Linked DNA regions of Euzebya sp.. The protein of the gene in region 2 interacts with the protein of the main gene of each other region in a pairwise test. Links are inferred from orthologs where the notes say so. Each region holds a gene or a part of one and is shown on either strand. Other genes may lie near its edges.

Evidence for each region.
Region 1: the proteins of uvrA (region 2) and uvrB interact in binary tests that used the Escherichia coli proteins (3 or more experiments, as listed by UniProt). The link is inferred for Euzebya sp. from one-to-one orthologs.

What each region holds. Positions count from the first base shown.
Region 1 is NZ_CAXQBR010000109.1:33,383-36,388, forward strand. The notes cover bases 70-3,006. They hold uvrB (excinuclease ABC subunit UvrB), read right to left. Parts: upstream 2,603-3,006; coding sequence 536-2,602; downstream 70-535. Other genes in these bases: ACEQ2X_RS23965 (S8 family serine peptidase), read right to left, coding at 70-353; ACEQ2X_RS23975 (crotonase/enoyl-CoA hydratase family protein), read left to right, coding at 2,717-3,006. Also shown: more of ACEQ2X_RS23965, read right to left, coding at 1-69. UniProt on the Escherichia coli protein: The UvrABC repair system catalyzes the recognition and processing of DNA lesions. A damage recognition complex composed of 2 UvrA and 2 UvrB subunits scans DNA for abnormalities.
Region 2 is NZ_CAXQBR010000105.1:7,256-10,764, reverse strand. Bases 41-3,480 are described here. They hold uvrA (excinuclease ABC subunit UvrA), read right to left. Parts: upstream 3,124-3,480; coding sequence 241-3,123; downstream 41-240. Other genes in these bases: ACEQ2X_RS23140 (cell wall-binding repeat-containing protein), read left to right, coding at 3,244-3,480; ACEQ2X_RS23150 (NAD(P)/FAD-dependent oxidoreductase), read right to left, coding at 41-176. In the rest of the region: more of ACEQ2X_RS23150, read right to left, coding at 1-40; more of ACEQ2X_RS23140, read left to right, coding at 3,481-3,509. UniProt on the Escherichia coli protein: The UvrABC repair system catalyzes the recognition and processing of DNA lesions. UvrA is an ATPase and a DNA-binding protein. A damage recognition complex composed of 2 UvrA and 2 UvrB subunits scans DNA for abnormalities.

The sequences.
Region 1 (3,006 bases), on a different replicon or contig from region 2:
GCTGAGGACCGCTGGGTGCCGACGTCGGCGTAGCCGGCGCCGGATCCCTCACCGGTCGCCTGGGCGTAGGCCGCCCGCGCATCGTCGCGGAGCGCGTCGCGGGAATCCGCGGCGACGTCGGCTGCGGACGCCCATCTGCTCGACTCGTACGCCTGCCGGTGCTCGGCGGCGAACGCGGCCCAGTCGACGTCGAGCTCGCCGGGCGTCCACCCCTCCCCCGAGGGCTCGGCCCGCACCGCAGGCGCCGGCTGGTCGGCACCGGCGTGGGACTGACCCCCCGCCGGGACGGCCGGCACCAGTGCCACGGCGAGGACCATGGCCAGCGCCGCGGGTAGAAGGGCAGACAGACGCATCCCAGACTCCTGATCGGGTGTCACAATAGTTACCTACGGCCTCACTACTTGACAAGGACCCCCGCGGAGGCCTCCCCCGGTGTGACGGCTCTGGGGCAGTGACGTCCGAGACCCTCCCGCCGGTGCACGGGGAGTGATGGTCCGACTACATCTTCGCACCTGCCGGTGGGCGGCGCCGATGATCAGCTCGCAGCCGTCATCCCCCGGAGCTCGCGCTTCAGCTCACCGATCTCGTCGCGCAGCCGCGCGGCGTACTCGAAGCGGAGGTCGGCGGCGGCCTGGTGCATCTCGTCGGTCAGGGACTGGATGAGCGTCGCCAGCTCGTCAGAGGGCATGTCGCCGATGTCCGGGATGCCCACGCGGCTCTCCGCCGTGCCGCGCGCGGACGGGTCGGCCGCCTGGTACGGCATGCCCGCCTCGGCCGCGCGGGCCATCTGGATGATGTCACCGACGCGCTTGCGGATCGTCTGGGGGTCGATGCCGTGCTCGCGGTTGAACTGCATCTGCAGCTCGCGGCGGCGGTTGGTCTCGCTGATCGCCTTCCGCATCGAGTCGGTCAGGTTGTCCGCGTACATCACGACCTTGCCGTTGACGTTCCGCGCCGCCCGGCCGATCGTCTGGACCAGCGACGTCTCGGAGCGGAGGAACCCCTCCTTGTCGGCGTCGAGGATCGCGACCAGGGCAACCTCGGGCAGGTCCAGCCCCTCGCGCAGCAGGTTGATCCCGATGAGCGCGTCGAAGTGGCCGAGGCGCAGCTCGCGGAGGATCTCGACGCGCTCGACGGTGTTGATCTCCGAGTGCAGGTACCGCACCTTCAGCCCGGCCTCGAGCAGGTAGTCGGTCAGGTCCTCGCTCATCTTCTTCGTCAGGGTGGTGACGAGGACCCGCTCGTCACGCTCGGCGTGCGCGCGGATCTCGGTGATCAGGTCGTCGATCTGGCCCTTGGTGGGGCGCAGCTGCACCTCGGGGTCGATCAGCCCCGTCGGGCGGATGACCTGCTCGACGATGGTGGAGGACATCCGCTGCTCGAACGGGCCGGGCGTGGCCGAGACGTGGAGGGTCTGGCTGGCCTTCGTGCGGAACTCCTCGAAGGTGAGGGGCCGGTTGTCGAGGGCGCTCGGCAGGCGGAACCCGTGCTCGACCAGCGTCTCCTTCCGGGAGCGGTCGCCCTCGTACTGCCCACCGATCTGGGGGACGGTCACGTGGGACTCGTCGAGGATGGTGAGGAAGTCGTCGGGGAAGTAGTCGAGCAGGCAGTACGGCGTCTCACCGGCCCGGCGGCCGTCGAGGTGGCGGGAGTAGTTCTCGATCCCCGAGCAGATGCCGATCTCGCGCAGCATCTCGAGGTCGTAGTTGGTGCGCATCCGCAGGCGCTGCGCCTCGAGCAGCTTGTCCTGGGACTCGAGCTCGGCCAGGCGTTCGCCGAGCTCGGCCTCGATGGTCTGGATGGCGCGCGACAGGTTCTCGCCACCGGTGACGTAGTGGCTGTTCGGGAAGATCATGGCCCGGTCGAACTCGCCGATCAGCTCGCCCGTGATCGGCTCGAGCCGGCTGATCCGGTCGATCACGTCGCCGAAGAACTCGATGCGCCACGCCGTCTCGCCCTGGGCGGGGAAGATCTCCAGTGTGTCGCCCCGCACCCGGAACTTGCCGCGGACGAAGTTCAGCTCGTTGCGCTCGTACTGCAGGTCGACCAGGCGCTTGATGACGTCGTCGAGCTCGACGGTCTGCCCCTCGGTCATCATCAGGTGGTACTTCTCGTACTGCTGCGGGGACCCCAGGCCGTAGATGCAGGAGACCGAGGCGACGATCAGCACGTCGCGCCGGGTCATCAGCGCCATCGTCGCCTCGTGGCGCAGCCGCTCGATCTCGTCGTTGATCGAGCTGTCCTTCTCGATGTAGGTGTCGGAGGAGGGGACGTACGCCTCTGGCTGGTAGTAGTCGTAGTAGCTGACGAAGTACTCCACCGCGTTGTGGGGGAAGAACTCCTTGAACTCGTTGGCCAGCTGGGCGGCGAGGGTCTTGTTGGGGGCCATCACCAGCGTCGGGCGCTGCACCTCGGCGATGATGTTCGCCATCGTGAACGTCTTGCCGGACCCGGTGACGCCCAGCAGGCACACGTCCGATTCACCCCGGCCGAGCGCGTCCGCGACGCCGGTGATCGCCCGCGGCTGATCACCCGCCGGGGCGTACTCGCTGACCAGCTCGAACCGGCCCTCCGTGGGACGCGCTGCGGTCGTCGTCGACATGGCCCCGAGTCTAGGTCCGGGCTGCGACACCGCCGTCGGAGAGGGGTGCGCGGCCCCGGGGGTAGCCTGCGCAGCCGCGAACCGGACCCCCACCCCTCCACCGCCGGAGCACCGATGCCCGCAGAGCACATCACCACCCGCGTCGACGGCCACGTCCTCCACATCGGCGTCGACCGGCCCGACAAGCGCAACGCCTTCGACCGGGAGATGAACGCCGCGCTGGCCGAGGCGTACCACCGCCTGGCCACCGAGGACGACCTGCGGGTCGGGGTCCTCCACGCCGAGGGCGACCACTTCTCCGCAGGCCTGGACCTGGCCGACGTCGGGCCGGCCGTGGCCTCGGGGGAGCCGTACATCCCGCCCGGGATGACCGACCCGTACGGGGTCTGGGGGCCGGCCTGCCC
Region 2 (3,509 bases):
TCGACGCGCTGACCGCCGACGGTCGGGCTGGCCGCCATCCCGCCGAGCCGTGACGACGCCTCGACCAGAACGACGGACCGGCCGCGCCGCGCAGCCAACAGGGCCGCCGCCAGCCCGGCCGGGCCGCCGCCGACCACGACGACGTCGCTGCTGCGCTCGATCGGGCGGGGTGACATCGTCGCAGAACGGTAGGACGTCGGCGGCCACCCGCCAACGCCGCCCACGCAGCTGGGACGCCTACTAGCTGGCGATCGGCTCCCGTTGCAGCAGCGGCGCCAGGAACTTCCCGGTGTAGCTGTTCGGGGTGTCGACGATCTGCTCCGGCGACCCCTCGCCGACGATCGTGCCGCCTCCCGATCCGCCTTCGGGTCCGAGGTCGATGATCCAGTCCGCGGTCTTCACGACCTCGAGGTCGTGCTCGATCACGATGACCGTGTTGCCCTTGTCGACCAGCCGGTGCAGCACCTCGAGCAGCTTGCGGACGTCCTCGAAGTGCAGACCGGTCGTGGGCTCGTCCAGGATGTAGACGGTCTGGCCGGTCTGGCGCTTGCGGAGCTCGCTGGCCAGCTTGACCCGCTGCGCCTCACCACCGGACAGCGTCGTCGCCGCCTGTCCCAGCCGCACGTAGCCCAGGCCGACGTCGACCAGGGTCTCGAGGTGCGCCCGGATCGCCGACAGGTTGGTGAAGAACCCCAGCGCCTCCTCGATCGGCATGTCGAGGACGTCGGCGATCGTCTTGCCCTTGTAGTGCACCTGCAGGGTCTCGCGGTTGTACCGGGCGCCCTTGCAGACCTCGCACGGCACGTAGATGTCCGGCAGGAACTGCATGTCGATCTTGATCGTCCCGTCGCCCTTGCAGTTCTCGCACCGCCCGCCCTTGACGTTGAAGCTGAACCGCCCGGGCTGGTACCCGCGCATCTTCGCCTCCTGCGTGGCGGCGAACAGCTTGCGGATGTGGTCGAACACACCGGTGTAGGTCGCGGGGTTGGACCGCGGGGTCCGCCCGATCGGTGACTGGTCGATGCCGACCACCTTGTCGACGTCCTCCAGCCCGTCGATGCGGCGGTGGGCACCCGGCACGACCCGCGAGCCGTACACGTGCCGCATCAGGCCGGCCTTCAGGATGTCGTTCACCAGCGTCGACTTGCCGCTGCCCGACACGCCCGTGACGGCGGTGAACACGCCCAGGGGGAAGCGGACGGTCACGTCCTGCAGGTTGTGCTCCCGCGCACCTCTGACCGTGATCGCGTGGCCCCGCTTGGGCCGCCGGCGCTCGGGGGGCACCGGGATCTCGAGGCGCCCCGACAGGTACTTGCCCGTGATCGACCGGTCGTTCACCTGCAGGTCGGCGAGCGATCCGGAGTGCACGATCTCGCCGCCGTGCTCCCCCGCCCCGGGGCCGATCTCCACGACGTGGTCCGCCGCCTCCATCGTGGCGCGGTCGTGCTCGACGACGATCACGGTGTTCCCCAGGTCGCGCAGGCGCACCAACGTGTCGATCAGCCGCTCGTTGTCCCGCTGGTGCAGGCCGATCGAGGGCTCGTCCAGCACGTACAGGCACCCGACCAGCCCCGACCCGATCTGGGTCGCCAGCCGGATCCGCTGCGCCTCGCCGCCCGCCAGCGTCCCCGCGGACCGGCCCATCGTCAGGTAGTCGAGGCCGACGTCGAGGAGGAACCGCAGCCGCTCGTTGATCTCCTTGAGCACCGACTCGGCGATCATCGCGTCGCGCGTGCCGAGCTCGAGACCGGTGAAGAACGCCTGCGCGTCGGCGATCGACATGGCGGAGACGTCCGCGATGGACCGGCCGTCGATCAGGACGTGGAGGGGGAGGGGACGGAGCCGGGCGCCCTTGCACGTGGGGCAGGGCACCTCCCGCATGTACTCCTCGATCTTGTCCCGCTGGTAGTCCGAGTCGGTCTCGGCGTACTTCCGCTGCAGCCACGGGATCACGCCCTCGTACGACGCGTTGTAGCTGCGCTTCCGGCCGTACCGGTTGGTGTAGCTGACGTGCACCTTGCCGCCGACGCCGTGCAGCAGCGCCCGCTTGTGCTGGGCCTTCAGCTTCCGCCACGGCGTCTGGGTGCTGAACCCGCGCTCGGCGGCGATGGCCTTCAGCACCTGGGAGAAGTACCGCTGCTGCGGACCGGTCGAGAACGGGATCAGCACCCCGTCGTCGATCGAGTCGTCCTCGGCGGTGATGACCAGCTCGGGGTCGACCTCCTTGCGGATGCCGAGCCCGTCGCAGGAGTGGCAGGCGCCGTAGGGGGTGTTGAACGAGAACGACCGCGGCTCGAGCCGGTCGAAGGACAGCCCGTCGTAGGGGCACGCGAGGTGCTCGGAGAAGATCGTGTACTCCCCCTCCCCCTCACCCTCCCGCGGCACGGTCAGGACCGCGGCGACCCCGTCCGCCAGGGCCAGCGCCTGCTCGATCGAGTCGTTCAACCGCCGGCGGATGTGCGGCTTGGCGACCAGGCGGTCGACGACCACCTCGATGTCGTGCTGCTCGTAGCGAGCCAGGTCCGGGGGGTCGGCGAGGTCGACGACCTCTCCGTTCACGCGGGCGCGCGCGAAGCCCTTGGTGGACAGCTCCTTCATCAGGGTCGTGTAGTTGCCCTTGCGGCCGCGCACGACCGGGGCGAGGACCATGAACCGCTCCCCGTCGGGCAGCGACTCCAGCTGGTCGACGATCTGCTCGGCGGACTGCTGCTCGATCGGTCGTCCGCACTCGGGGCAGTGCGGCTTGCCGATCCGCGCGAACAGCAGGCGGAGGTAGTCGTAGACCTCGGTGATCGTCCCGACCGTCGAGCGGGGGTTCTTCGAGGTCGTCTTCTGGTCGATCGAGATGGCGGGGCTGAGCCCCTCGATGAAGTCGACGTCGGGCTTGTCCATCTGCCCGAGGAACTGGCGCGCGTAGGCGCTGAGGGACTCGACGTACCGTCGCTGCCCCTCCGCGTAGATCGTGTCGAAGGCCAGGCTGGACTTGCCGGATCCGGACAACCCGCTGAACACGACGAGGGCGTCGCGTGGGATCTCCAGCGACACGTTCTTGAGGTTGTGCTCACGGGCGCCGGCCACGCGGAGGACCGATGCCGGAGCGGAGGTCTGGTGTGGTGCGCTCACGACGGCCCAACGCTACCCGGCGGGTGCGACACGACCACCGTCAGAGGGCCACCTCGGGTGCGGACAACGGCCATCGGTACAGGGTCGACATGACTCGGGTCATCGAGGGTCCCAGGGCATATGAGCCGATTGATCTCCGCCGCCGCCACGATCCTCCTGCTCCTGGGTCTGCTCGCCATTCCGGCCGCCGCCCAGGAGCCGCCCGACTACGTCGTCGCCGATCCGACCTTCGAGGCGCGCGAGGGCGCCACCGCCTACAGCGGCACCCTCACCGTCGACGGGGCCGACTCCGGGTACCAGATCGAGGTCCCCGACGACTGGAACGGCACCCTCGTCCTCTACGCCCACGGCTTCGTGGGTCCGCAGCAGGCCGATCTCATCGTCCA